Regions from separate parts of the Cellulosilyticum sp. WCF-2 genome, predicted to be linked through region 2. Evidence: a T-box and tRNA genes for the amino acid it is inferred to sense, from the RefSeq annotation. Region 2 holds a T-box; the other holds one or more tRNA genes.

Region 1 (15,477 bases), 580 kb from region 2:
AATTTTTAAACAAAGCTATGACATATTTTTCAAGATGAAATACTTTGCAGATTTACAAATGTTTATCTAACATATGGTTTTTTTATAAGGGTACAATAAGAGTATAAATAAATTATATAGGGGGCATAAAATGAATAAAAAAAGAATGATTCAAGCAATGTGCGCTTTAGGTTTGATTTACTGCATGCTATTTACAACACTTTATGCCAAAACACAACCGGCTAAAGAAAAACCTGGAGCAGCTATTTTCGTAATGGCAACACAAAATTCTGTAACAGCTTGTCCTAAGTCTTATCATTATCAGTCCGAAGTGATTTCATTAGACATGAAGATACCACAACTCCAAGGCCTTACAGATCGCACCTTTCAAAGGCAATTCAATCAAAATCTTTTAAAAGAAGCAAAAGCCAGAAAAAAAAATGCCATTTCAGAAGCATTGCAATATAATAAAGAAATGATTCGCGATGGATTAAAGCCGCTGAAATTTGAATACTTAGAAAGCTATACGGCTATTCCTTCTCCATACCCTTACTATACATTGGAGTTTTTTAAATATCAATATAGTGGAGGAGCTCATGGCTTAGGTGAACTACGTTATATTACCATTGATTTAATAAAAAATAAAATTATTTCGTTAAAAGATCTATTCAAACCTACAGTGGATTATAAAGCCTTAATTAATGCCGGAATCAATGAACAAATAAGTCGTAGAATACAACAAGGTGAAGTTTTTTTTGTAGGCGATGGTGGCTTTGTAGGTATTAAAGATGAGCAAAATTTTTATATTAATCAAGATGGCTTAATTGTCATCGTTTTTAATGTATATGAAATAGCACCATATGCAGCAGGAGTAATAGAAATCCCCTTAGATATGACAAAGCTATTACCTTATATGAAATAGAATTGTCAATAAGTCTATTTTAGTGTAAAATATAAAGAAAAAACTAGGGGGAATCATGTATCAACCAAAATATGTGCTAAAGAAAAAAAGGAAGCCTCATTATAGAGGCACTATAGCCGTTTTAATGATTATAGGATTACTTGTTATAAGTTTCTTTTGTTTAGCTTTTCTTAAGCAAAAGGAGGCTATTACCTTGGTTCATACTTGGCAATCAGAAGAAACTGGGGAAGTTCTAACCTTTACAAAAGATGGCAAGGTTACCTTTAAAAATAATTTACCCGAGGGTGTTTATCGTATTATTTCACCAAACACTATAGAATATACCGTTGGGAATATGAGTTTTCAGATGATTTATACTATAGAAGATAATAAACTTCATTGGGGGATAGACCAAGAACATTTGGAAATCTTTTCACCCAAATAATTTAAATAAGTTTCACTGCTTATTTTGAAAATAATTCTTTAAATAGATGTAGAAAGCTAAGGTGAAAAAAATGAATCATACAGAATTACAACATGCTTATGAGCAGGCTTATAAGAGCGGTAAACAAGCTTGGAATCAAAAACTTTTAAAAGGCGAATCTGGTTACTTACGTGCCCTAGATAGTATGATTCAACCAGGTGATATTGCAGCTGAATTTCCTTTAGGGCTAGTGGAGATTCCTATTAATAAGATTGTAGGAACATACACTCATGCTAGAAGTATTTCTTTTGCTGATAATTATATGCCTATTATGAATATCAAAACTGAATTTGCTTCAAAGTGGATGTATCTTTACGATTACCACATTCAAACAGGTATTGCAGATCCAATTAAAGTTTATGAGTATCTTAATCGTTTCTTTGTTATTGAGGGAAATAAAAGGGTAAGTGTTTTGAAATTTGTTGAAGGAACCACCATTAATGGTCAAGTCATTCGCCTCATTCCTAAACGTGACCCTAATAATAAGCTAAATACTATTTATTATGAGTTTATGAATTTTTACAAAGAAACTCACATCAATACCATTTGGTTTTCAGAAATCGGACGTTTTACAGAGCTTCTTTCTTATGTTAAACAATATCGAACTATGACTACAGAAGATGAGGCAGATAAAATCTTTTTAGCTAATTGTTATCGTCCCTTTAGACAGCTTTATTTAGAGCAAGGCGGTGATCAACTAGATATTACAACTGGTGATGCCTTTTTAACCTTTTTAAAGATTTATGGACTTTCTAAAGAGATTACACCAGAAGCCTATAAAGTAAAAGTCAAAAATATTATTGATGAGTTAAAGGTAATAGAAGCCGAAACAACTCATGTTCAAACAGAGGTTATTCAACCTCCTAAAAAGAAAAGTGTATTCTCATCTCTATCTGATTTAGTAACTTCAAAAAAAGTATTAAAAATAGCTTTTGTATATGCTAAACCTGTTTCTACATCAGGTTGGGCATATGCCCACGAATTAGGTCGATTACATATCGATAATGTATTTAAAGATCAAATCGTAACCACTAAAATAGAAGGAGTTCCTGAAAACGATAAAGCTTTTGATGCTTTTAAGACCTTAGCAAATGATCACTATGACATCGTATTTGCAACTAGCCCTACTTATTTAGCTCCAGCATTAAAAGCTGCCATGGAATTTCCAAATGTTAAATTTTTTAATTGTGCAGCAACCCATTCTTATAAATCTCTTACCTTGTATTATGGACGCATCCATGAACCACGTTATTTATTAGGAATGATTGCAGGATCAATGACAGAAACTAATGTGATTGGTTATGTTGCACCTTATCCTATTTCAGAGGTAGTAAGTAGTATTAATGCCTTTACTTTAGGGGCACAAGCCGTTAATCCTAGAGTTAAGGTCAAGGCACTTTGGACTAATAGGTGGGATAATCCAGAGGGCGGTAAAGCTGTAGCAGAAACCTTATTTAATGCTGGTGCAGATATTATTTCAAATGAAGATCTCCCTATTCCAGGAGATATTTCCAAAGGCTATGGTGTTTATAGTATTAATCAAAATACACATCAAAAAACCCACTATGCTATGGCTATCTGGAATTGGGGTGTATTTTATGAACAAGTTATTCAAAATATATTAAATGGTACTTGGAAGAGCATACAAGAAGATAACAATCGTTCAGATATGCCTGTTAACTTTTGGCAAGGCATGAATAATGGCATCGTAGATTTATTATATTCTAACCGTAATATGACAGCTCCAATGAAACATTTGATTGAGAATGTTAAGCAAGCGATTATTAGAAATGAATTTGATGTATTTAAAGGACCTATCTATGATCAAAATCATGTGATAAAAGCCAAAGCTGGCGAAAACTTAGATTATGAGGATATCATTCATATGGATTGGTTAGTAGAGGGAGTAGAAGGAGAAATTCCAGATATTAAAACACTAACACCTGTAGATCCATTTTCTTATATGCAAGGTATTACGGGTAAATAAATAGGGAGTAAGGTTATTAACCTTACTCCCTATTTTTAGATTTCTAAAATATAATAATTATATCCGTTAATAACTTGAATATTATTATGTACTAAAATACGTTTAGCATTAGATGAATAAGTAAAGTGATTGTGTCCATACAAATGATATTTAGGTAAAAGCTGCTCATAAAGCGTATAAAAACTTTTAAATCCTATATGACACTGACTATTGGGATTGTCCCCTATTCCAAAGGTAGGAGAATGAGTAACTAAAATATCAATGGGTTTTTTACAAGTTCTAACAAGTTTTTTAACGCGTTTTTGCATTTTTTCTTCAGTAAATTGAAATGGACCACCTTTATATTCAATAGAACCACCTAATCCAGCAATGCGTAAACCATTAAAAGTAACAACCTTATCCTCGATACAATCACAACCTTCAGGAGGCTGTGTGAGATAGCCCTTATCATGATTACCATGAACATAAAACACTGGAACTGCCAGCATAGTAACTAAAAAGGATAAATATGATGCTTTTAAGTCACCACAAGAAATCACACAAGCTATATCTTGAAAGTTTGATTTATCAAAGAAGTCCCAGATATAATTACTTTCTACATCAGAAACAACTAAAATTTTCATAAATTGACCGTCCTTTAGCTTTTGTATGTTATCTATTATACTATAATGTCATAAAATTTCATACCATAAAAAATAATTGTTTTATATACAAAAAATATTGACAGTATACGTTGTATTTGTTATGATGTACAAGTGTTAAGAAAACATATCGTATGGAGGGATTCCCGAGCGGCCAAAGGGGGCAGACTGTAAATCTGTTGCGATAGCTTCGAAGGTTCGAATCCTTCTCCCTCCAGATGCCCAGATAGCTCAGTCGGTAGAGCAGAGGACTGAAAATCCTCGTGTCGCTGGTTCGATTCCGGCTCTGGGCACTTTTTTATGTTTAAAACCGTAAATTAAACATAGGGCTAAAAATCCTCCTAATTCGATTCCGGCTTTAGGCATTTTTATAGGATCTAAAACCGTACACTAACAAAAGACTAAAAGGGTACTATTTTTTCAATAGTACCTTTTTTGCTTTTAACAGTAAAATTTATCATGTTTGTCCCTTTTCTATCATATGATATGTTGTAGACAAGTTGGAGGGATGTAATATGAATAGATATCGTCAAAAATTAACAATTTTATCATTTACTATTGTAGTAATACTCGTTTTATTATGGTTAATTAAAGGATTTAATTTATCTTGGGTAGAAGTGAAAAAAGATTATGCGGAAATTACAATCAATTTTCTACTACCAATGGAACAAGCCGGCTTCGAACAGTACATTAAATGGTTAGGTGAAGTGCCTTATGAAAATAATGTAGACTATTCAGTTACTTGGATTAAACCAGAAGTTGTATCTATAAAAGTCAAAGAAACCAGTTTAATTAAAGGGAAAAAAGTAAAGATGCTTATTGAAAATGCCCCTACAAAATGGCAAGGAATTTGTAAATCTGAAGAAGTACATATTGCTTTTAAAGCTCCAATTCATATACTAAGTCCACAAAATGATTTTCTTATTTCTAGTAGTAATTCATTTGAAGTTCAATTTAGTACACCTATGAACGCTACTCAAATCAATAAATTTTTGCAATGCGACGCAACTTTTTATATCAAGCCTTATATGGTAACAGCTACTAATGGTAAACAATATACAGATTTAACGCGTTTTGTTTTTACTCCTAAATCACCTTTAGAAAATGGTAAACGTTACGTTCTTTCTTTCAAGACAGGCATGCCTTCACATACGGGAACCCTACTAGATGAAGATCAAGTATTTGTGTTACAGGTAGACCAAAAACCATCTATTACTAAGACTTATCCCGCTAAACAAGATAAATGGATTGGTCTTTATCCACGTTTAACTTTAGAAAGTAAAGAGCCTATTGTTAAAGCTACTGTTATGATTGCGAATGATAAAATTAATGGCATACTAACAGATGCTCATCATGCCTATTTTATTTTGCAAGATCGATTAAAACCAGAAACAACATATGAAGCTATTTTTCAAACACAGGTGGCAAGTGGTGAAATAAGTGAACCTGAAACGGTTCAATTTACCACAACTACTTTAAAGCAAAATCGTCTATGGTTAGAAGTAGTTTGTAGTCAAAATACAGTAGTTTACTGTTATCAAGGCGAAAAAAAGATTAAGACCATGGTTTGCTCATTAGGCGAAGGAAAATATGCACCTCCTCTTGGCACATATTATTTACAAGGTAAAGCAGATGTTTATGAAGATGCTGTGCATAAAGAGGGTGCTAATTTTTGGATAAAAATTAGTGATGAATATGGCTTTCAAGGTTACATAAGAGATGCTTACTGGAATATACTTACCAGCGCTAGTAAATCTCTGGGTGCAAGAACTAAAAGAAGAAACATCATTTTAAGTGATGAGGATGCTAAATGGCTTTATGAAAACTTGCCTGATAATACTATGATTATAATCAGAAATTGATTAATACATCTTTATTTATAATTCAATAAAATTCAATAAAAATGAATTATTTTGTTGAAAAAATTTCGTATTATGATAAAATGTTTTTAGCGGAAGATGAGCCGCAGGAACTTAATTTATAGGAGGCGTATCTATGAGTTTTCGTACGGAGTACATGCAGGACTTAATGAGTAGAGTAGAAAAAAATCATCCTGCACAACCAGAGTTTCATCAAGCAGTAAAAGAAGTATTATTATGTATGGAGCCAGTTGCTGAGCGCAACCCACAATATGTTAAATCAGGAATCTTTGAACGTATTGTAGAACCAGAACGTGCTATTATGTTCCGTGTATCATGGGTAGATGATAACGGTAATGTACAGGTTAACCGTGGTTACCGTGTACAATTCAATAGTGCTATTGGACCATATAAAGGGGGACTTCGTTTCCATCCATCTGTAAACTTAGGTATTATTAAATTCTTAGGTTTTGAGCAAATCTTTAAAAATTCCTTAACAGGTCTACCAATGGGCGGAGGTAAAGGTGGTAGTGATTTTGATCCAAAAGGTAAATCAGACCAAGAAATTATGAGATTTTGTCAAAGCTTTATGACTGAGCTTAGCAAACATATTGGTGCTGACACAGATGTTCCTGCCGGTGATATTGGTGTAGGTGCTCGTGAAATTGGCTTTATGTTTGGTCAATACAAACGTCTACGTAATGAGTTTACTGGCGTGCTCACAGGTAAAGGACTTAACTATGGTGGTTCTCTTGTAAGAACACAAGCTACAGGTTATGGCTGTTGCTACTTTACACAAGAAATGCTTGCTACCAGAGGTGAAAGCTTTGAAGGCAAAACAGTAGTTGTATCTGGTTCTGGTAACGTAGCTATTTACGCTGCTGAAAAAGCTATAGAACTTGGTGCTAAAGTTGTAGCACTTAGTGATTCAAATGGCTATATCTATGATCCAAATGGTATTGATCTAGATGCTGTTAAACAAATTAAAGAAGTAGAGCGTAAGAGAATCAAAGAATACGTTAATATACATAAAGATGCAACCTATACAGACGGTTTCCGTGGTATTTGGACTATTAAATGTGATATTGCACTTCCATGTGCTACACAAAATGAATTAGATGAAGAAGCAGCTAAAGCGCTTGTAGCAAATGGTGTTATGGCTGTTGCAGAAGGCGCTAATATGCCTTCTACTCCTGAAGCAGTAGAAGTATTCCAAGCAGCAAGCGTTCTATTTGCTCCTGGTAAAGCAGCTAATGCAGGTGGTGTAGCAACTTCTGGTCTTGAAATGTCTCAAAATAGTATGAGATATAGCTGGACATTTGAAGAAGTAGATGAAAAATTAAAAGGTATTATGAAACATATTCACACTGTTTCTCGTGAGGCAGCTACACAATATGGTGAACCAGATAATTATGTGCTTGGTGCTAATATTGCAGGCTTCTTAAAAGTAGCTGATGCTATGTATATGCAAGGTGTTGCTTACTAAAAAATATCCCTCTCATGATATATGAGAGGGATATTTTTTACCCTCAATACCAAAAGCTTTTTTTTAGTTTATATTGTATAATAAATGGAATTAGTATAAAATTTAGTTATAAGACAATTTGTAATAACAGAATATAATGTAGGGGGAAAGCTATGCCAAAGTTAACAATTCCATTAAATGAATGTATGCCAGGAATGCTAGTTGCTGAAGCTGTTAGAAATTTAGATAATGGTTTAGTCTATGTGGGTGAAAATCAAGAATTAACAGCAGAAACTATTGAAACCTTAAAGGAACTCAGTTTTGATGAGGTTACTATTTTTGTTAATACATGGGATGATGTATGGAAAATCACTAAAGAAACAAGAGAAAGCTATAAAAAATGTACAGATACCGTTCAAGTACTTCTTAATCAAGTTACAACTGATAATGTAGTTGATTATGAAGCCTTTAAAAATGTTAAGCTACAAATGCAAGATGCCTTTAACGATAACTATAAAATAATTGGTTGTATTAACCTTTTTAAATATGCTGATAGCTATACATATACACATAGTATTAATGTTGCTTTATTAAGCATGCTGATTGGGAAATGGATGAAATATGGGGAACAAATGATAGAATCCTTATTAATTGCTGGACTATTACACGATATTGGTAAGATGAAAATAGATCCTAAAATCTTAAATAAACCAGATAAACTAACAGAAAGTGAGTTTGAAGAAATTAAGCAGCATTCTCGCTATTCTTATGAACTACTTCAAGATAATAAAAGTATAAGTTTAGATATTAAAATAGGAATCTTAATGCACCATGAAAAAATGGATGGTTCAGGTTATCCTTATGGGGTTTATAGTGAAAATATTAATGATATCGCTAAAGTATTAGCAGTAGCAGATGTTTATGACGCTATGCTCTCAGAAAGGCCGTATCAAAAAAAACATTCACCTTTTGATGTGATGCAATTAATGCAAGAAGGTGTATTTGGAAAGCTTGATACAAAAATTCTATTAACATTTTTAACTAATATTGCTACTTATTACATAGGAACTTACGTTCAATTAAGCAATGGTCAAATAGGAGAAGTAGTTGCCATTAATCCAGCCTGCGTTTATAGACCTATTATCAAAGTACAAGATAAGTATATTGATCTCTATACGGATCATTCTATTCATATTATTGAACTTACTTGATTTAAAAAGCTTATGCATAAAATCATAATTAGTGCTCATACTAACTTCGTAGAATATTTCATTTCATGAAAAGGAGTATAGCATTCATATGAAAAAATTAATATTTTTATCAGCACTTGTTGTGATGAGTTTTGCTTTTGTAGGTTGCACAGCAACTAATAATGGTACTACAGCAACTAATCCACCGATTGAAAGCACAATGCCAAGTTCTACTGTAAGTCCTACAGTAAGCCCTACAGTAATTCCTACCACAAGTCCTACAGGTAATGCAACTAATGGTGTGGTTAATGAAAAAAATGGTGTGGTTAATGATGGTACTACTACTAACAATAACACTACTAATAAAACAACCACTAAAACAACTACTAAATAAGTAATTGATTTATATAAAAGCAAGGGTGATACCTTTGCTTTTATTTTGTGTTAGGATAAGTTTTTAAAATATGCTATAATGAGGCAAGCAATATATAGAAAGGACTGTTAATTTGAAAGTATTATTATTAGCACTTAATGCCAAATATATTCATACTTCATTAGCTTTGCGTTATATAAAAAGCTACTGTAAAGACTATGAATCCCATATAACTATTTTAGAAACAACTATTAATAACAATGAAACTGAAATGATTAAAGCCATCTATAAGGAAAAACCAGATATTATCGGTATCTCTTGTTATATTTGGAATATGTCTTTTGTAAAAACCTTGATTCCTACATTAAGAAAGCTTTTACCTCATACAACGCTAGTTTTAGGTGGACCGGAAGTTTCTTATGAAGGAGATCACTTATTTGAAGCATTAGATATTGACTTAGTGATGGAAGGTGAAGGGGAAGAGACTTGGAAACAATACTTAGACTATCGTATCCAAGGTAAAGGCTCTTTACACGATATAAATGGTATTATTTATAAGAAGGGAAATGTTATTATTAAAAATGCACCTCGTCAGCCACTTGATTTAAAGCATTTGCCTTTTGTATATGACTCTTTAGAGGGTTTAGAACATAAAATCATTTATTATGAGGCTTCTAGAGGTTGCCCTTTTAATTGCCAATACTGCCTTTCATCCACGCATAAAGGCGTACGCTTTGTTCCTTTAGAACGCGTAAAAATGCATCTTACTTACTTCCTAAAACAGCGCGTCAAGCAAGTTAAGTTTGTAGATCGTACCTTTAATACTAAAAAGGCCTATGCGATGGCCATTTGGGAGCATATTATAGCAAATGATAATGGCTCTACTAACTTTCACTTTGAAATCGCAGCAGAATTAATTGATGATGATATGCTAGAACTTCTAAAAGGTGCTAGAAATGGTCTTATTCAATTTGAAATAGGTGTCCAATCTACTAATATGAAAGTACTAGAAGCCATTTCTCGTAAAATGCCCTATGAAGATATTAAAGAAATAACAAGAAAAATAAAAGCACTAGGTAATATTCATCAACACTTAGATTTAATTGCTGGTCTTCCTTATGAAGATTATGCTTCTTTTAGAAATTCCTTTAATGATGTAATTGCCCTACGTCCTGAGCAATTTCAATTAGGCTTTCTAAAACTTTTAAAAGGATCTGGATTAAGAAAATCAGCAGAAACTTATGGTCTTATTTATAAAGATGAGCCTCCTTATGAAATCCTTTATACAAAAGAAATGAATTTTGATGAAATGCTGAAGTTGCATAGCATAGAAGAGCTTTTAGAGAGATATTATAATAGCGGTCGCTTTCATAACAGTCTAGAGTATTTATTCACCTGCTTTAAATCACCTTTTGACTTTTTTGAAGCTCTAATGGTATTTTGGGAAGAACAAGACTATGATTTGATCCAACACAACAAGCTAGCTTATTATCTTCATCTCATTACTTTTGCAGCCCAGCAGACTACTGTTAACTCTGAACTTCTCAAGGAATATATTCGACTAGATTATATTCTTCACGAACCTATTCGTGAAATGCCAGAAGCATTTGAAACCTTAAATCGTGCAAGCTATAAAGTATATTATAATGACCTACTTAAAGATGATTTGTTTATTATGAACTATCTACCGAATTTAAGTGATTTGGTTCCTAGACAACGCTATAAAGAAACTCATTTAGAGTACTTCCGTTATAATGTATGGGAAAATTATTTAAGTCAAACCTATGATTCAGCAGAGTTATTACAGATTCCTATGGGGATATTATTTGATTATTCCTCTTCACCGATAAAAGGTATTTTAATAGAAAAGGAGTAGAACTATGAAACAAAAACAACAAATTGCTTTTTTATTAGATACATTAGATACGTATTACCCTAAAGAAGTTATTTGCTACCTGCATCATCGCACGCCCTTTGAACTTTTAATTGCTACAATATTAAGTGCCCAGTGTACAGATGACCGTGTTAATCAAGTAACACCTGAGCTATTTAAACAATTTCCAAATGTAGAAGCTTTTGCTACAGCTGAACTCAAGGATGTAGAAGAGGCCATTAAAAGTACAGGGTTTTATAAAAATAAAGCTAAAAACATTATTGCTTGTTCAAGACGGCTAGTAGAGTGCTTTAATGGTGAAGTACCTTCAGATATTGAGTCACTTGTGACTTTAGCTGGTGTAGGTAGAAAAACAGCCAATGTTATTAGGGGAAATATCTTTCATATTCCTAGCATTGTAGTAGACACACATGTTAAGCGCATTAGCATTAGATGGGGGATTACACCTTATGAAGACCCTGTTCAAATAGAAAAAGATCTTATGACTAAATTGCCAGATTCCCATTGGATTCGGTATAATACACAAGTGATCGCACATGGACGTAGCATTTGCACAGCACGTAGTCCTAAATGCTTGAACTGTATGTTTTTAAGCCACTGCCCTTATGGTCTAGTACACTCTCAAAAACAGCTTCCTATAGAAGCACAAGAAGCATTAGCACAAGGTCATATGTATTAATCAAAAAAGTTCCTAGATTACACTAGGAACTTTTTTATTGCTCATCTTCTATGCGGTCTTTAGATGTATTTTTAATATTGTCATTTAAAGTTTGTTTCTTCTTAGCAAGTAGCTTCTTTAAACGAAGGCGAGGTTTCTTATGAGGGTTAGCTTCATAAAATTGATCTAATATTTCATGGTAAAATGCCTCAGCATTTAAACCAAAAGTTTCAGCAGATAAAGGTTTAACAGAGTAGAGGGCATTATTTGCTAAATTTTCTCTATAACTAGAATCTGATAAAATAGTGACTAAAGCTTCTGATAATTCTTCTTGATTATGGAAAAGTAGGCCATTATAGCCATCTCTAATGAGGCCTGCAATACTCTCATCCTCTTGTGCAACGATAGGCAATTTTGCAGCCATAGCTTCTGCAAAAGTTAACCCTTGTGTCTCTGTAACAGAAGCACTGACAAAAACATCACCTAATTGATACATTTTTCCAATACCACTCCATGGTTGCATTCCTGTAAAAATAACCGAATCTCTGACACCTAACTTTGTAGCTAATTCCTCTAGTTCTAAACGAGAAGGCCCATCCCCGACTATAACTAATTTAGCAGTAGGTAGCTTTTTAAGAACAAGTGGCATAGCTTCTATAAGTACATCTATACTTTTTTCTTTTGCAACACGCCCTACAAATAAGATAACAGGGTCAGTTGTTGGGATTTGAAATGTCTCCTTTAAACGGAGAATTTCTTCAGCAGCATATTTTTCACAATTAAAAGGTGAAAAATCAATGCCTGTAGGTATAATACTAATAGGTTTTTTTACACCATAACTTCTTAAAAGCTTTTCTGTTTTTTTAGTAGGAGCAACAACACCATCTACACCATTACAAAAAGATTTACTGTATTTACGTGCGATTTTAGGTGAAAACTCGATTCCTTTAGAAACATAGTGCATATAATCTTCATAAACTGTATGATACGTATGCACAATAGGAATATCTAACTTCTTAGCTACTAATTTTGCAAAAATACCTACTGAAAATTCTGTTTGAGAAAGAATAATGTCTAACTTTAATCGTTTAATTTTATGAACTGCCTTATTAGAATAAATAATCCCTACACGATGATCCTTTAAAAATATAAAGGGCAAACTCGCTATACGATGTACATAAGGTGAATGATCATCTGCATCAGGATGGCTAATCGTAAAAATATAGACATTATGGCCTTGTTCGCGTAATTTCTTCTCCAAGGTTAAAATAGAGCTTACAACTCCATTAACTTGTGGAGAATAGGTATCTGAAAAAATACCAATATTCATTTTATCATCTCACTTTCATTAAGACGTTATCTTTAAGATAACTGACTAAGAACTTTTTCTAAGAGTGGAGAGTTCTTCATATTTTTCATGGCAGTTTCTTTAATCTGATTGAGTGCCTCAGAGTCATTCATTAACTTATAAATTTGAATCAGTAACAAGTAACACTTAGATGCATCACATCCATATAATATACTCATTTCTAGAACTTTTCTAGCTTCTTTAACGAAGCCATTATCATATAATATACTACCATATTCATAAGATATATCCATAAAGTTAAAATAATTTCTTTCATAACTTGTTAACATGTCTAATCCACTAGGTCCAAATTGCTGTTTAATTTCTAAGTTAGACATTTGTTTTAAATTAACCATAGGAGTTTTAGCACAATTTAGAAGTTTCAAGTAAATTTCTTGGCAACTAGAATTGTTAACCACAGGATATTTCTCAAAATCAACTGATAAAAATAAATTCTCTGGAATAGTTTTTGCACGTACAAACTGCATGGTATGTTCTTTTTCTAATGCCTCTCGCCAATCCCCTTTTTTCTGTTTATTCGTCTTTTCTACTCTTTGTTTAAAGGTTAGTCCTAATATGAATATTCCCATGACAAAGCACGCAAATGATGGCAACCAACTTAAATCCATTAATTAACCCCTTTCATAAAAACATTATGTTTATTATAATATAATTTGTCTATAATTTAAAGGGATGATTGTTTCATCTCTTAATTTGACTGGAATAGAGGGAAAATATCATGGATTTAAATAAGAGCCAGAAACAAGCTGTGACCTGTTTACTTAAACCTACCTTGGTCATTGCCGGACCAGGCTCAGGAAAGACACATGTCATTATTAATCGTGTTCATTATATGATTGAGCAATTAAACTGTGCACCACAGCATATACTTGTCGTGACCTTTAGTAAATTAGCTGCGGAAGAAATGAAACAACGTTATGAAAAAATTCATGGTGTAACAGGTGTAACATTTGGTACATTACATAGTGTATTTTATCGCATTTTAAGACGCTCAGACCCAAGACGTTATGCCATTGAACATTTACTTTTAGAAGATAAAAAGAAAAGTATCTTGCAAAACCTTATAAAAGAATTAGAGCTTGATGAAGAAGAAGATTTTATAGAAAACTTTACAAAGCATCTATCACTTATGCAAAACCAACTTATAGAATCCAAAAACTATTATCCTGAAGGGATCTCTAGAGAAGCGTTTATTAAGCTTTTAAAACATTACGAAGCCTTTAAAGAGCGTCATCAAGCCTTTGATTTTGATGATATGCTAGTAGCTTGTTATTACTTGTTAGATAACGATGATGCTATTTTAAAAGTTGTCAGAGCGCAGTATCAATATATCTTAATTGATGAGTTTCAGGATATTAATGAAGTACAGTTTCGTATTATTAAAAAAATAGCAGAAGCAAAACGTCAAATTTTTGTTGTAGGTGATGATGATCAAAGTATTTATCAGTTTAGAGGTGCCAAGCCTGAGTTTTTACTAGATTTTAAAAAGCATTTTCCAGAAGTAGAAGAGATTTATTTAGATGTTAATTATCGTTCAACACAAATGATTCTTAACTATAGCCTAGCTCTTATTGAGCACAATACTAAACGTTATCTTAAGGCATTAACAACGCCTAATGCCAAGGGGAGTGCTCCTTTGTTTATTCCTTGTAAGGATGCTAAGGAAGAAGCTCTTTTAATTGTGAATGAAATTATAAAACGCAAGAATGAAGGACTTCCTTTAACAGAAATGGCTATTATTTATCGTACTAATTTACAAGCAAGACCTATTGTAGAAACTTTATTAGCAGCTAATATTCCTTTTTGTCTACGTGACGGTATGGTCAGCTTATATGATCAGTGGATTACACAAGATTTATTTGCCTACTTATATCTAGCAGAAAATATTAATCAACCTGAGCTAGCAGCCCGCATTATTAACAAACCTAAACGCTATATTAGCAACGCTGCTATGCAGCAAGCTAAACAGATGGGTGAGCATCTTTTTATGAACTTATTAGGGCTAGAAACCTTAACTGAGTGGCAAAAAAACTATATTCAGCAGCTTTTATTTGACCTACAGGTTTTAAAAGAAAAGGATTTGAAAAATGCAATAGCTTATATTCGAAGAAATATCGGTTATGATCAATATGTAATGGACTATGCAAGTTTTCGAAAGATGCCTGCTTCTAGTCTATTAGAAGTACTATATGATATTGAAGATTCAACCGAAGGCTATGTTTCATTTAAGGAATGGGAAAATATGCTTAAAACGATGTCCGAAGAAGTAAAGACACAAACTAATCATAAAAATATCAAGCAAGAAGCACTTAACTTGATGACTATGCATGGTTCAAAAGGTCTAGAATTTAATACTGTTTTTATTATTGGTGTTGTAAATGGGACAATTCCTCATCATAAAAGTCATTTGCCTGCTGAACTAGAAGAAGAAAGGCGTTTATTTTATGTAGCTATGACACGTGCCAAAGAAAACTTATTCATTTATTCTCCAGAAGAACGACATGGGAAAAATGTAGATATTTCTCCATTTATCAGTGAGATTCAGGTGCAATTAGTACAATCAAAACTCAAAGTAGGCCAATCACTTTACCATAAAAGCCTAGGGAAAGGATTAATAATGGAAATATTGGAAAATGCTGTGATGCTTGTTAAATTTAACAATGGACAAGTACGAAAA
Region 2 (15,477 bases):
TTGGTTTATTTGAAAATGGTGTTTATAAAGGTATTAAAGAAATGTTAGAAGCCCTAAGGAAACAGGGAAAGAAACTTGCTGTGGCAACTTCTAAACCCTATATCTATGCTGAAAAAATACTAGAAAATTATCACCTTAAACAATATTTTGAGGTGATAGTCGGAAGCGAATTGGATGGTACACGAAGTAATAAGGCTGAGGTTATACAAGAAGTATTTAAGCAATTAAAGTTAAATGAGGAAGATAAGTATGAGACCATTATGGTGGGAGACAGAAAACAGGATATACTAGGTGCAAAGGCATGTCATATTCATTCTATTGGTGTTAAATTTGGATATGCAGAAGAGGGTGAATTAGAATTAGCTGGAGCAGATTACATAGTTAATAATGTAATGAATCTACAAGAATTTCTGTTACATCATTAACTCATATAGAAAACTAAGATGTGATAGATTGATATGGCTAGGTCTATTATGATTGAATAGGATATAACAAAACACGACATGAGTTGGCTTTAGCAAGTTAACTCATGTCGTGTTTTTATAATTTTATAAGAAGCTAATGTGACTATTTGCTAGATCAATTGATTTTATGGCACTTTTTCGTTAGGTAATTAAAGTATATCTTGAAGTATGCGACGTGGGATTTTAAAGCGGATATGTGCTTCGATTTCAGATACTTCTTTTTCGTTTTTTGGAGCCATAAACATGCAAGTGTAGCCATCATTTCCGGCACGTCCTGTACGTCCAATACGATGAATATAGGCTTCGGGTGTTTCAGGTACATCATAGTTATAAATATGGGTGACACCCGAGATGTCAAGACCACGAGCAGCAACATCCGTAGCTATAAGGTATTGAATATCACCTTTTTTAAAGCTTTTCATGATGCGCTCTCTTTTGGATTGTAAAATATCGCTATGAAGCCTTACGCAGTTATAGTCTTTATCTTTCATAGCTTCATAAAGCACTTCAACACGGCGTTTGGTGCGGCAGAAGATAATAGCCATATAAGGATTATCTTCGCTTAATACCTGAAGAAGAGCAGCTTGTTTATGACGATCAGTGGTCTCTACAATTTCTTGATGGATGGCTTCAATAGTTATTTTCTTTTTAGCAATCGTTACAGTTGTAGGAGAAGAAGTATAGCGGTAAGCAAGTTTTTTAACTGGTGCATCCATAGTAGCTGAAAAACATAAGGTTTGACGCTTTTTAGGAAGCTGCTTAGTGATACTTTCTACGTCATTTTTAAAGCCCATTAAAAGCATCTGGTCGGCTTCATCTAAAACAAAGGTAGTGGTTTTGCTTAAATCAATACTTTTTCTGCCAATGTGGTCTAGTAAACGTCCTGGCGTAGCAATAACTAAATGAACAGGTTTTCCTAATTTCTTTAGCTGCATGGCTGTATCTTGTCCACCATAAATAGGTAGAATGCCGATAGCCTTAGCTTCAGCTAACTTTTTTGCTTCTTGGGTGATTTGAATAGCAAGCTCTCTTGTAGGAGATAAAACAAGGGCTTGGATGTTAGGGCTTTTAGAAGAAAGCTTTTCAAAAAGAGGAAGTAAAAAAGCTAATGTTTTACCTGTACCTGTTTGTGCCTCACCAATAACATCCTTTCCTGATAAAATAAGGGGGATTGTTTGCTCTTGAATAGGGGTTGGCATTGTGATACCTGATTTTTTTAAGTGATTTATCATTTCAGGGGAAATCCCTAGTGTTTTAAAATTCATAGTTATGACCTTTCATCTCATCTTTATACTATGTAACATCATATCATGTTTTGATAGATAGGGACAAGGCGCTAAAAAAAATTGTATTGAAAAAAGTATGATGTGAGAGAGACTGCTAGAAATAAGAAGCATGATTACCCTCTGATTTCTAGCAGAAAAGAAGTATCAGATTATTGTGAGGTACTAGTGGGGAGATTTAAGCTAGCTAGAGCAGCATCATAACGTTCACCTAGACGATCCCAGTTAATGACGTTAAAGAAGTCACTAATATAATTGCCACGTTTGTTTTGATGTTTGAGATAATAAGCATGTTCCCAAACGTCAATAGGTAACAGAGGAACGCCACGAAGCGGAATAGGGGTCGTTTGATTGCCGGTGGTTACAATTTGTAATCTACCGTAAGGATTTAATATAAGCCATGCATAACCAGAACCAAATATACTTAAGGCTGCTAATGTAAGCGCTGCTTTAAAGTTATCAAAAGTACCAAATTGGGTTTCAATAGCTGTTTTTAACTGTCCCGTTGGTTCGGAATTTGTAGGTGGACCTATGAGCTTCCAAGTAAGAGAGTGATTATAATGGCCGCCAGCGTTATTAATAACTTGTGTTTGAATATCACTAGGTAAGCGGTCAGAAAAAAGTAAAAGCTCTTCTAGAGTATAAGCATAAAACTCAGGGTAACGTGACAAAGCCGCATTTAAGTTATTAACATAGGTACGATGATGTCCGTCATGATGGACACGCATGGTTGCTTCGTCAATATATGGTTCTAAAGCATTATAGTTATATTCCAAGGGAGGTAGTTCAAAAGGACCAGTGGAAGCAGGTATATCAGTAGCTTCATCTGCTTGATAAAGCGTATTAAGCATGGCTAATTCACTTGAGCTAACCATAGGTACTTTGGTTATAGGGGCCTGAGGTGGAGTTGTTGTTGTTGTTGTTGTTTCACGATTAGGCTGTGCACACGTAGGTGTACGAAGCAACTGTTTTTGCTGGCAAGCATATTTATACGAAGCGGCTACTTTTTTCTGATGAGCAGTCGTTGCTGTAGAAAGTAAAAATAAACTCATAAGATTATTCATAATAAGACATCCTTTTAATGTAATATTTTACATTACTATAATATTATGGTGGAAATGTTTTGGGCACTAAAAAACCGAGTAAACTTAAAACGAAAAATACTGTTTTAGTTTTTACTCGGTTTTAAAAGCTAAATTTTTAAGAAGTGATAGTATGTGCACCTAAATCTACAATATAATTAATTTTTCCTGGTGTAATATGTTTATAGATAGTGACCGTATAAGTATGTGTTTGATCTAAAAGGTGATCTGAGTACACTGTATAAGTAATAGAGTCTGAACGTCCCATTTGAACTGTTGTAATGGGAGAAAAGTGAATATCATCTTTTAAATCATAGGTATCTCTGTAATTTTCATAAAGTGCCCTCATAATCATGACATCTAAGGATTTGTTAATATCAATAGCGGTAGTATGGCTATTTGGATTATAGGTGGGCCATAAACATTCATATACCATATCTGTATGATTAAATTTTACTCTAATACCATTATTTTCTGATGTTACTTTTAGAGGATAGGTTGTTAAACTATTGCAAGTTGGTGTTTCATTTAGTAGGTCGAGATTTCTAAAAGTTACCTCTAATTCAGGTAAAGAACCAATCACCTTATTTAATCCTGCAAGGATATCCTTTTTATAGGAACTGCTTGCGAAACTTAAATATTGATTATATTTAATGGCTGTTTTAATAAGTGGTTGGCTATCCTCCTTTAGAAGTGGTGTAAAAATATCCTCTAATTTTGTATAGTCGGTAGATAAAGTTGTATGAGAGGTATAGGTATCTGTTGATGTTGAATAAGGTAAGAGTGAAGTTAATTCAAATTGGGTTAAATCAGAAGACAAAGTGTAAGGATAATCAGCTAATTTTAAAAAGTTAATGGGAACATAAAGTACATCATTAACTGTAAAAGGTGCAGTATTAAGAGTTTGTTGTTTTTGATTAACCTTTACAATTTTACTTTTGGTCGTAAGTTCTAAAGTTGTTTTTGGGAGTGACCAAAGGTAAGTATTATTGCTACTTTTGCTGTATGTAGAATAGGTCATATTAACCAAATCATCTAGCGATAAAAAAAGATTTTTTTGAGAGATGATCGGTGTATAAGTAGGTTTATAAGTGATACCATTAAGTATAAGCTTACAAGAGGTATTCGCTTGAAGAGGTATAACAAGCATCATAAGAAGTAATAAAAAACTAATGAGTTTGTTTTTCATAACATACCACCTTTCCATGGTCTACTATATCATAAATGTTACAAAGGGTAAATAAATAGAAATAATACGTAATATAAAAGTAATAATTATAAAGGTGAATTTTGCTTATTATATGACAAAGAGCATGGTATTAGTCCTAAAGGAGGACAATACCATGCTCTTTATATGAAAGGCTATTTTAGCAGTAGGTCCATGTAGGCCTTTGGCATGAATAGCGACTGTAGTATCTTCTGCCTCAATAGGCACGCCTAAGCTGTTTAATAATAAAGTGTGTAATGATGCTGAGATAGAATTTCTGTAGCCAATAATAAATCGGTTTTAGTTCCAAATAAAATTTTGATAACACCTACATCGAATTCACGATCACTCATGACACTAAGGTTTTTAATGTTAATATGATGGTCACTAAGCGAGGTGGCGATTTTTGCGATAATACCAGGTTCATCTTTAGCATCAATATGAAGCGCATAATGTTTAGACAAATCGGTAGAAGCACCTTCACTAAAGGTATTACGATAAAGCCTAGCAGTATTAAAAAAGCTGTAAAGCTCTTTTTCTGAATCCTTTTCAAGGCAGTTCAAGAAGTTTTGCAAAATAGCGAGATAGCCACTAAAAACTCTTTGAATTTGTGCTTTGTTAGTTAAACAAATACTTGTCCAAATATCAGGATTAGAAGAGGCAATACGTGTTAAATCTTTAAAACCGCCAGCAGCTAGTGTATGAAGATAAGAAGCATCTCCATCATTTTCCTTTACCAAATGGACTAGGCTACTTGCGATAATGTGAGGCAAGTGACTGATGTTAGCTGTCACATAGTCATGATAAGTAGCAGAGAGAATTAAAGGAATGCCGCCCATACGCTCAATGAGCTTTTGTAAAATAAATAAGATAAAATCAGGTGTATCTCCTAATGGGGTAAGCATATAATAAGCATTTTCAAAAAGATGAGCACTAGAAGCACTGTAACCAAATTTTTCTGATCCTGTCATAGGATGACCACCTACATAATAAATGCGTTTACTATCTGTACTTATCATTGGCTCTAATTCTTGCATGATATGATATTTTGTACTGCCCACGTCAGTTAAGATACAATCATTAGGTAGATAAGGTAGCAGCTCAGTTACAACGCTTTTAATAGTAGTGACAGGTGTACAAATAAATACAACAGAGCAATTAGAGAAGCCAGACTTTAGGTCAGTGGCCATAAAATCAATCATACCTTCATCGTATGCACTATGTAAGTCAGCAGCATTAGTATCATAACCAATAATATAACTATTTTGAACATGGACTCTTTTAATAGCCTTAGCAATGGACCCTCCAATAAGGCCAAGGCCGATGATGCCTATATGCATGATAATGCCCTCACAGAAGCTGCAATAATAGAGCTTAGTTTTTTCATAAGTTTACTTGCCGCATGACTAGGGTCCACAATAATAGGCAGGTGATTCTTAGATTTGATGACAGGAATAGCACTCATATCTAGAGTATTACGAGTTGCGCTTTCATATGTACGAATACCATGTTCATAAAGGTCAGCTTGTTCAAGTTGATTTTTAATAGGTTGAATATCGTTAGGGGTAGTCCCTTGTTTCATTACAATAATCATAACAAAGCCTCCTAAACTTTATTAGAAATTTATAAGCGATGTAACAATGAAATAATAATTCATTTATCTCAAATATTATATATTCTTTTCTAAAAATTGTATAGTTTAAGTTGGAAGAAGGGCAAGAAGCAGAGTGTTGAAGAAGAAGGATATAAAAAGCAGAGAATAAAGGATTGCCACATGAATGAGGCAATCCCTAAAAATGATATAAGTTTATTTGTATTCTTTAAAATAGCCAGGTGTAAATAAGTGGTCAATGTTGCAGTAGTTAGGAATGCCTGAAGTAAAGCTTAATGAGACTTCCCCTTGAATAAGAGGTATTAAGTAGGCAACCAGTTCATCTGTTACATCATTTTGAGCTTCATTAATCCATTCTAAAGGAACTGTTTTTTCCCCATTAGCAATAGAATGAATATCATAAGCAAAGGTTTCTACTTGATAAGGACTATTTTGAAGACGTTTGTAGCAAATCATTTTAGCTGTTTCACCTTGAGCACCTAAAGTAGCAGCTGTTTTACCAATCATAACAGCTTCTTCGAGATCAGTAAGAGAAGCAATATGTCCACCAGCACGTTGAAGCACATTCAGTTCAATAGAACGTACTTTACAGCCCAGTTCTGCTTTAAGGAGATTTTCTAGGGTCTTACCTACACCGCATAATTGTTTGTGACCAAAAGAGTCTACTGCGCTAGTAGAAGCAGAAATGTATTGGCCTTCGCTATCTTTAATCCCTTCTGAAACGGCTATAATGACATTTTTTCTTTTTTCTTTAATAGCCTTAACATTTTCAATAAAACGTTCTTTATCAAAAACAGCTTCTGGTAAATAAATTAAATCAGGAGCCATCGAATAACTATTACGTGCAAGGGCAGCAGCTGCAGTAAGCCAACCTGCATTTCTTCCCATAATTTCAACAATGGTTACAGAAGGAATGTTATAAATATAGGTATCATGCGCAATTTCTAAAAGTGAAGTCGCTACAAACTTAGCAGCACTTCCGAAACCTGGTGTGTGATCTGTAATCGGTAAATCATTATCAATTGTTTTTGGAATACCAATAACATTGACATCATAGTGATGTGCTTTAGCATAGTCCGACAGTTTTAAAACCGTATCCATTGAATCGTTACCACCGATATAAAAAACAGTTTTAATATTGTGGGCTTCAAAGAAGCGGAATAAATCACGATAAACGACTTCTGAATGTTCACAAGTCGGTAATTTAAAACGGCAAGAACCAAGATACATAGATGGCGTATGTGTTAGCCTGTCAAGTTCTTCCTTGGTTTGAAATTTGGCTGATAAGTCTAAGTATTTGCCTTGTAATAGACCTTCAATACCGTTGACCATACCGTATACATTAGAATAAAGATCATTTTCTAAAATACCTTGTAATACACCACTGAGCGAGGCATTAATGGCAGCTGTAGGGCCACCAGATTGTCCAATAATACAATTCCCTCTTCTGTTCATTATAAGATAACTCCTTTCAAGAGACCATAATTCGTCAATATAATGATAGCAGAATCAAAAGAAAAGGTCAAATAATAAAGCATTTTGTACCTATAAATTGAACATGATGAACTAAAAACATAGTTAAAAAAGAATCATTATTTATACTTATAAATAAATAAGTGACGAACACACTTAAAAAGGAGGAATTTTGATGAAAAGAAGAAATAGTTTATGGGCAATTGGTTTGGCTGTGGCTACGACTTCATTACTGACAAGTCAGCTAGTAGCAGCTACAACGCAAGTAAAACTGGAATATTGTAATACGATGGCAAGTATAAGTACCAATACTATGGGTGGAAAAATCAAGCTCACGAATACAAGTAATGAAACAATTAATCTGGAAGATTTAAAGGTCAGGTATTACTATACGGTAGATGAACCTTTAACTCAGACACTTTGGTGTGACCATGCAGGATTAATGGGGAGCAAAGGGTATGAAACCATAACAAGTTCTGTAACAAGCAAATTTGAAGCTTTATCTAGTCCTACTGAAAATGCAGATACTTATGTTGAGATTGGTTTCAAATCAGGGTTAAGCCAATTAACGCCCAATGGAACTATTGAATTACAAATGAGAATTACCAATAGCAGTTGGAAAAACTATAATCAAGCAAATGACTATTCTTACGAAGCCACACCTAATACATATATCATTAGTGAGCATGTTACACTTTATTATAAAGGCGTGCTTATTAGTGGAAGTGAACCAAGAAATGAAGGTGTTGTGGATGCAATCGTGACGCCTTTGGAACTGAGCTATGATAAAAATAAAGCGGTTAGTGGCGCTTGTGAAACACAAATCACTTTTAATGGCAATACCTTGGCAAGTATTAAGAATAATGGGGGAAGTCTTGGGACTAGTGACTATAGTATAGATGACAAAGGAATCTTAACCTTCAATGCCTCTTATCTAGAGAGTCTAGCAGAGGGAGATTATCAATTAGTTGTTAGCTTTAATGCAGGCAAAAGTTCTGTAATTCATTTACAGATTATGGATACAACAGATTACGATTTTGCTATGACACTAGAAACTCTTCAATTAAAAGCAGGAGAAGAAGCCATTATTCCTATAAAACTTAATAATGTTTCTACAGGTATTAACAATGCTAATCTTGTTTTTACTTATGATAAAGAGCTGATAGAAGTACAGGAAATACTAGCTGGTGAGATTGTTCCTAATTCAGAGCTTAGCTTTAAATCAGCTATTCATCAAACGGAAGGAACCTTTAACTTACTCTTTGCTTCTGCTGAGCAAGATGGAAGTGATTTGATTACGCAATCAGGCGATATGGTACAAGTGAAAATTAAAGCTAAAAAGGATTTTACAAGTGCACCTTTTAAAGTATTAAGTATGAAAGATATTGCAGATGCACAATTGAAGAAGATAACGGTTCTATTTAAAGTGAAGTAACATTTCAAAAAGTATATAGGAAGTAAGGAGGCGTCTTATGAAAATAGGGAAGAAAGTAACAAGTTTAGCACTAAGTGCTTTAATGGCTGTAATGATAGGAATGCCTAGCACATTAATGGCTGCTACAGCAAAATTAGATGATGATTGGTTAACAACTAAAGGGAATAAGATAGTTGATCAAGATGGAAATGAAGTATGGTTAACGGGTACTAATTGGTTTGGATTTAATACAGGAACCAATGTATTCGATGGTGTATGGAGCGTGAATATGAAAAAGGCTCTAGATGAAATGGCTAACAGGGGTATTAATCTCTTACGTATTCCTATCTCTACTCAGCTGATTTATGAATGGAAAAATGGTACGGCAAAAAAAGCGAATGTCAATGAATATGTTAATCCAGAACTGGCTGGTATGAGTAGTTTGCAGCTATTTGATGAAGCGGTTAAGATGTGCAAGGCAAATGGTATGAAAATCATGTTAGATATTCATAGTGCAGAGACTAATGCTATGGGGCATATTTATCCGGTTTGGTATGATGATGCTCATCCTATTGAAATGTACCATGAAACACTAGAGTGGTTTGCGCAGCGTTATAAAAATGATGATACGATTTTAGCTATTGACCTTAAAAACGAACCTCATGGAAAACCAGGACAAGATAAAGTATGGGCTAAATGGGATAATTCAACAGATGAAAACAACTGGAAGTATGCAGCTGAAACAGCTGCTGCTAAAGTATTAGCTATTAATCCAAACTTGCTTATAGTTATTGAAGGTGTAGAAGCTTATCCAATGGAAGGATATGACTATACCACACGTGATGAATATATGAAACCTCATTATTATTACAATTGGTGGGGTGGGAATTTAAGAGGTGTTGAAGACTATCCTATTGATTTAGGCGTCTATCAATCACAAGTGGTGTATTCACCTCATGATTATGGTCCACTTGTTTATGCGCAACCATGGTTTGAAAAAGATTTCACAACAGAAACACTTTATGAAGATTGTTGGGGAGATAACTGGGCTTATATTAATGAAGAAGGCATTGCTCCTTTACTAATGGGTGAATGGGGTGGCTTTATGGATGGCGGCAAAAATGAAAAGTGGATGACTTTATTAAGAGATTATATGATTAAAAATAAAATTCATCACACATTTTGGTGCTACAATGCTAATTCAGGAGATACAGGAGGATTAGTAGGCTATGATTTTGCAACCTGGGATGAAGCCAAATATGCTTTCTTAAAATCAGCTTTATGGCAAAATGCAGAGGGGAAATTTATTGGCTTAGATCATGAAGTAGCATTAGGAAATAAGGGGATTACAGTAGCAGCTTATTATAATGGTACACAACCTGAAAATCCAGGTGAAACCGGTATAAAAGGGGATTTAAACGGTGATCAAAGTATCAATTCTACCGATTATGCACTACTAAAAAGACACTTATTAGGAGTAAGCCTATTAACAGATATAGCATTAAAGAGTGCAGATGTTAATGAGGATGGGGCAGTTAATGAGGGAGACTTATTAAAACTAGAAAGCTATCTACTTGGAAATAGTGATAGCCTGCAATAAATATACAGATGGCATCTAATGAATCGTTAAGGACATAGAAGTTATAATAGTACTACTTGACAAAAAACGGATAGTGAGTACAATAATAACTAATATGTTTATACATGAAAAGCGAAGAAGATGCATAGTAGAAAAATAAGACCCAATAGAGAGAAGGTATCACCGGCTGCAAGTACCTTTTGGCAATCCTATTTTTTGAATTTCACATTGGAGCTTTATCTTTGAAATGATTAAAAGTAGAAGATAACGGTGGCAACGTTAGAGCTAATTGAGTGTTTATACCTTTGGTATAAAAATTTGGGTGGTATCGCGGAGACTATAAGCTTCGTCCCTTTTTGGGGACGGAGCTTTTTTATTTTGTTTTCTCATGACCAGCCATTACTGATTCATTAAGTGAAAATAAGAAAGGAGTTTTACAATGAAAGATAAATTAGAGATGATCAAACATAGTGCCATTACTAGTATTGAAACAGCTAATAGCCTAGCAGTTCTTGAAGAACTTCGTGTACAATACCTTGGTAAAAAAGGTGAATTAACAGCGGTTCTTCGTAATATGAAAGATTTAAGTAATGAAGAAAGACCAGTTGTTGGTCAAATTGCCAATGAGGTAAGAGCAGACATTGAAGCAAGTCTTGCTAATAAAAAAGTAGCCTTAGAATCAGCTGAGCAAAATAAGAAACTTCAAGAAGAAGTATTAGATATCACTATGCCAGGTAAAAAGTTAAACCTTGGTCATATGCATCCACTTCAAAAAACATTAGAAGAAGTACAAAATATTTTCCTTGGAATGGGTTATGAAATTGTAGAAGGCCGTGAAGTAGAAACAGCTTACTATAACTTTGATGCCCTTAACTTAGGAGAAGAACATCCAGCACGTGATGAGCAAGATACCTTCTATTTTAATAGTCAACTTGTTCTTAGAACAGCAACTTCTCCTGTTCAAGTACACACTATGGAAAGTGAAAGTTTACCTATTCGTATGATTGCACCAGGTCGTGTTTATCGTTCAGATGAAGTAGATGCTACTCACTCTCCTGTGTTTAATCAAATCGAAGGTCTTGTGATTGATAAAGATATTACCTTTGGTGACCTTAAAGGTGTGCTTGCAGAGTTTGCAAAAGCACTATTTGGGGACAAAGTAGAAGTTAAATTTAGACCTCACTATTTCCCATTCACAGAGCCAAGTGCAGAAGTAGACGTTTCTTGCGTTATGTGTGGTGGTAAAGGTTGTAATGTATGCAAAGGTTCAGGTTGGATTGAAATTCTGGGCTGTGGTATGGTACATCCAAAGGTGCTTGAGATGGCTGGTATTGACCCTACTGTATACCAAGGTTTTGCTTTTGGTGTAGGACTTGAGCGTATTACTATGCTTAAATACGATATTAATGACTTAAGATTATTCTACGAAAACGATATTCGTTTCTTATCACAATTCTAAGGGAAGTAGAAAGGAGAAAATCAAATGAACGTACCTATGTCCTGGCTTAAACAATATGTAGATATAGATGTAGATATAAAAACTTTTGAAGACGCAATGACAATGTCAGGCTCAAAAGTAGAAGCAGTAGAAGAAAGCGGTAAAGAAATTACAAAGGTAGTGGCAGGTAAAATTATTGATGTTCAGCCTCATCCTAATGCAGATAAACTCCGTATTATGCAAGTAGATGTAGCAGGTGAAAGGCCGCTTCAAATTGTAACTGCAGCAACAAATGTGAATTTAGGTGATGTAGTACCTGTTTCTCTTGATGGAGCCACTTTAGCAGGAGGTCTTAAAATCAAAGCAGGTAAGCTTAGAGGCGAACTTTCAGAAGGAATGTTTTGTTCAGTAGAGGAACTTGGCTTTAGTGAAGAAGATATTGAAGATGCACCACATAATGGAGTATATATCTTCCATAATGATATTAAACTAGGTTCAGATGTAAAACCTCACTTTGGTCTTGGTGAACAAGTCGTAGAATATGAAATCACATCAAATCGTGCAGATTGCTTTAGTATTCTAGGGATTGCAAGAGAAGCAGCAGCTACCTTTAAGAAACCTTTTAAATTCCCAAGCATTACAGTGGAAGAAGTAGGTGGTAATGCAGCTGAGATGGCTTCTATTGCTATTGAAAATGAAGACTTATGTCCTCGTTATGCAGCGAGAATTATTAAAAATGTAAAAGTTGGTCCATCACCAAAATGGTTAAAAGACCGTTTGCTTTCAGCAGGTCTTCGTCCAATTAATAATATTGTTGATATTACCAATTATATGCTTCTTGAATTTGGTCAACCCATGCATGCGTTTGACTATGATAAATTAGCAGGACATGAAATTCATGTTCGTAATGCAAAAGCAGGCGAAAAATTTGTTACCCTATTTGAAGAAGAAAAAACATTAGATGAAAGTATGCTTGTGATTGCAGATGCTGAAAAAGCAGTAGCTATTGCTGGTGTTATGGGCGGAGAAAACTCAAAAGTAACTGAAGAAACAACAACCATTCTTTTTGAATGTGCTAACTTTAATGGTTATAGCGTACGTCAAACTTCGAAGAAGTTAAATCTAAGAAGTGATTCTTCAGTAAAATATACAAAAGGACTTGATCCAAATAATATTACACTTGCACTTGAACGTGCGGCGCAGCTTATTAATATGACTGGTGCAGGTGAAGTGGTAAGTGGCAAAATTGATATTTATCCAAGAAAAAGAGAAGTCCTAACCATTCCTTACGATGTAGAATGGATCAATAATTTCTTAGGTACTGAAATCCCAGAAGATGAAATGGTAGCTTATTTTGAGTCAGTTGAGTTTGCTGTAGATAAAGATGCTAAGACAGTCACTATTCCTACTTTTAGAAGTGATGTAACTATGATGGCAGACTTAGCAGAAGAAGTAGCAAGATTATATGGTTATGACAAAATTAAACCAACACTTGAAAAAGCAGAACCTACCAGAGGGGCAAAAACTTTTGAACAAATCACATATGATCAAATTAGAAGCGTCATGAGTAGTTATGGCATTTATGGTGCTTTAACTTATTCTTTTGAAAGTCCAAAAGTATTTGATAAACTTTGTATTAAAGCAAATAGTCCATTAAGAGATGCGATGAAGATTACGAATCCACTTGGAGAAGACTTTAGTATTATGAGAACAACCAGCTTAAATGGTATTTTAACTTCTCTTTCTACTAACTTTAATAGAAGAGTAGAAGAAGCTGCTCTTTATGAAATTGGTAAAATCTATGTGAAACAACCTGTTACAGAAGAAGTGATTACAGATGTTAAAAGACAAGGTGAAAACTTATTACCAGCAGAAATTAAGAAACTAACAGTGGGAGCTTATGGTAAAAATACAGATTTCTTCTCTATCAAAGGTATGATTGAAACCTTAATGGGACAGCTTCATATTGAGAATATCGAAGTGATTAGAAATAGCGAATTAGATTACATGCATCCAGGTCGTACAGCGACTCTTTTAATTAATGGTAAAAATGCTGGTTTCTTTGGAGAAGTACATCCACAGGTAGCTAAAAACTATAATTTAGATACAAGAGTTTATATGGTAGAATTAGATCTTGCTACAGTGTTAGAAGCCATAGAGCATAATGTTACTTTTAAACCACTTCCTAAATATCCAGCAACAACAAGAGATATTGCTATGTTAGTAAGTAAGGAAACATTAGTGGGCGAACTTGAAAAGGTGATTAAACAACGTAGTGGTAAATTACTGGAAACAGTAGAGCTTTTCGATGTTTATGAAGGCGCTCAAATTGAAGCAGGATATAAATCAGTAGCATTTAAACTTACTTTTAGAGCAGAAGACCGTACTTTAGTAGATGAAGATATTCAAAAGGTAATGAAAAAAGTCCTTAATGGCCTAGAAATGAATTGTGGTGCTAAATTAAGAGACTAATCATAAAAGGAAAAAGTGGAGCAGTATACTGCTCTGCTTTTTTTATGAGCATAAAGGAATAGAAGACTATAAGTTTGTAAATTGTGTATGATAATACCATTTTTTTGAATTAAAATAGTAAGACTCCTTCATTTATAAAAATGAAATAAGCCATCTATAATATTAAAAATGGCAAAATGTCGTTTAAATAAGAAGATTATATATAAAAAATATATAAAACAAACAAATCTATAAAAAAAGTTTGCAAGAATTTAAGTATTGACTTGCAAAAATTTCAAAACAGTGTATTATATTATTAGAAATAAATCATCATCAATAGCCTGAGATAAGGGGGATATTAAGTTGTTAGATTTTACACAGTGTTCAATAGAACAATTAATGGAAGAGAAGCAATTACTTGAGAAAAAATATGCAGATTATGTGGGACAAAAATTAAAGTTAGACATGTCTAGAGGGAAACCAGCTAGTGCACAATTAGACCTTAATAATGATATTTTGTCTACATTAGAAACTTATATAACAGAAGATGGCACTGATGCACGTAACTACGGTGTGTTAGATGGCTTAAGTGAAGCTAAAAAACTATTTTCAGAGCTTCTTAATATTGCACCAGCCAATATGATTATTGGAGGAAATTCAAGCCTTAACTTAATGTATGATGCGATGACACGTCTCTTTTTATTTGGTACAGAAGGAGAACTGCCATGGTGTAAATTAGACAAGGTTAAATTCCTTTGTCCAAGTCCAGGTTATGATAGACATTTTGCTATTTGTGAAGATCTAGGGATAGAAATGATTACAGTACCTATGCATGAAGATGGTCCAGATATGGATTATATAGAATCACTTGTAAAAGAAGATGCAAGTATTAAAGGTATTTGGTGCGTGCCTCTTTACTCTAATCCACAAGGTATTTGTTACAGTGATGAAGTAGTAGATCGTTTGGCAAGTATGCAAACAGCAGCAAAAGATTTTAGAATCTTTTGGGATAATGCTTACGGTGTTCATCATATTTATGATGAAGTTAAACTTAAAGATATTTTTGAAGCAGCTCATGCAGCGGGTAATGAGAATCGCGTTTATTATTTCTTCTCTACTTCCAAAATCACCTTCCCAGGTGCAGGTGTGGCTTTAATAGCATCTAGCTTAAGTAATATTGCAGAAATCAAAAAACATATGAGTATTCAAACTATTGGTCATGATAAACTCAATCAACTTCGTACCGTTAACTATTTTAAAAATGCAGATGGTATTCGTGTGCATATGAAGAAGTTAGGTAATGAGTTAAGACCCAAATTTGAGATTGTTTTAAATACATTAGAACAGGAATTAGCAGGTACAGGACTTTTAAGCTGGACTAAACCACAAGGTGGTTATTTCGTAGCTGTAGATACTTTGCCAGGTTGTGCAAAAGAAACCGTTAGACTTGCAAAAGAAGCAGGTGTTGTATTAA

What was found. The T-box of region 2 lies ahead of pheS (phenylalanine--tRNA ligase subunit alpha). A T-box ahead of a tRNA ligase gene usually reads a tRNA of that ligase, here a tRNA-Phe.
Region 1: it encodes a tRNA-Phe, which carries the amino acid that the T-box ahead of pheS (phenylalanine--tRNA ligase subunit alpha) is inferred to sense. The anticodon was not compared.

Annotation. Positions count from the first base shown of each region.
Region 1 covers NZ_CP034675.1:2,930,454-2,945,930, forward strand. Annotated here, with positions in the region: gene EKH84_RS13050 (DUF3298 and DUF4163 domain-containing protein) at 131-901, shown strand; gene EKH84_RS13055 (hypothetical protein) at 957-1,325, shown strand; gene EKH84_RS13060 (BMP family ABC transporter substrate-binding protein) at 1,396-3,351, shown strand; gene EKH84_RS13065 (metallophosphoesterase family protein) at 3,387-3,974, opposite strand; tRNA gene EKH84_RS13070 (tRNA-Tyr) at 4,129-4,209, shown strand; tRNA gene EKH84_RS13075 (tRNA-Phe) at 4,213-4,285, shown strand; gene EKH84_RS13080 (L,D-transpeptidase family protein) at 4,508-5,854, shown strand; gene gdhA (NADP-specific glutamate dehydrogenase) at 5,988-7,337, shown strand; gene EKH84_RS13090 (HD-GYP domain-containing protein) at 7,490-8,527, shown strand; gene EKH84_RS13095 (hypothetical protein) at 8,616-8,900, shown strand; gene EKH84_RS13100 (B12-binding domain-containing radical SAM protein) at 9,013-10,755, shown strand; gene nth (endonuclease III) at 10,760-11,452, shown strand; gene EKH84_RS13110 (glycosyltransferase family 4 protein) at 11,487-12,761, opposite strand; gene EKH84_RS13115 (hypothetical protein) at 12,794-13,408, opposite strand; gene EKH84_RS13120 (ATP-dependent helicase) at 13,519-15,477, shown strand, end outside.
Region 2 covers NZ_CP034675.1:3,511,000-3,526,476, reverse strand. Annotated here, with positions in the region: gene EKH84_RS15905 (HAD family hydrolase) at 1-425, shown strand, start outside; gene EKH84_RS15900 (DEAD/DEAH box helicase) at 614-1,729, opposite strand; gene EKH84_RS15895 (superoxide dismutase) at 1,900-2,811, opposite strand; gene EKH84_RS15890 (stalk domain-containing protein) at 2,948-4,018, opposite strand; gene EKH84_RS15885 (prephenate dehydrogenase) at 4,276-5,376, opposite strand; gene EKH84_RS15880 (hypothetical protein) at 5,367-5,630, opposite strand; gene EKH84_RS15875 (6-phosphofructokinase) at 5,844-7,103, opposite strand; gene EKH84_RS15870 (cellulose binding domain-containing protein) at 7,297-8,556, shown strand; gene EKH84_RS15865 (cellulase family glycosylhydrolase) at 8,594-10,135, shown strand; T-box leader at 10,241-10,471, shown strand; gene pheS (phenylalanine--tRNA ligase subunit alpha) at 10,554-11,573, shown strand; gene pheT (phenylalanine--tRNA ligase subunit beta) at 11,598-14,024, shown strand; gene EKH84_RS15850 (aminotransferase class I/II-fold pyridoxal phosphate-dependent enzyme) at 14,403-15,477, shown strand, end outside.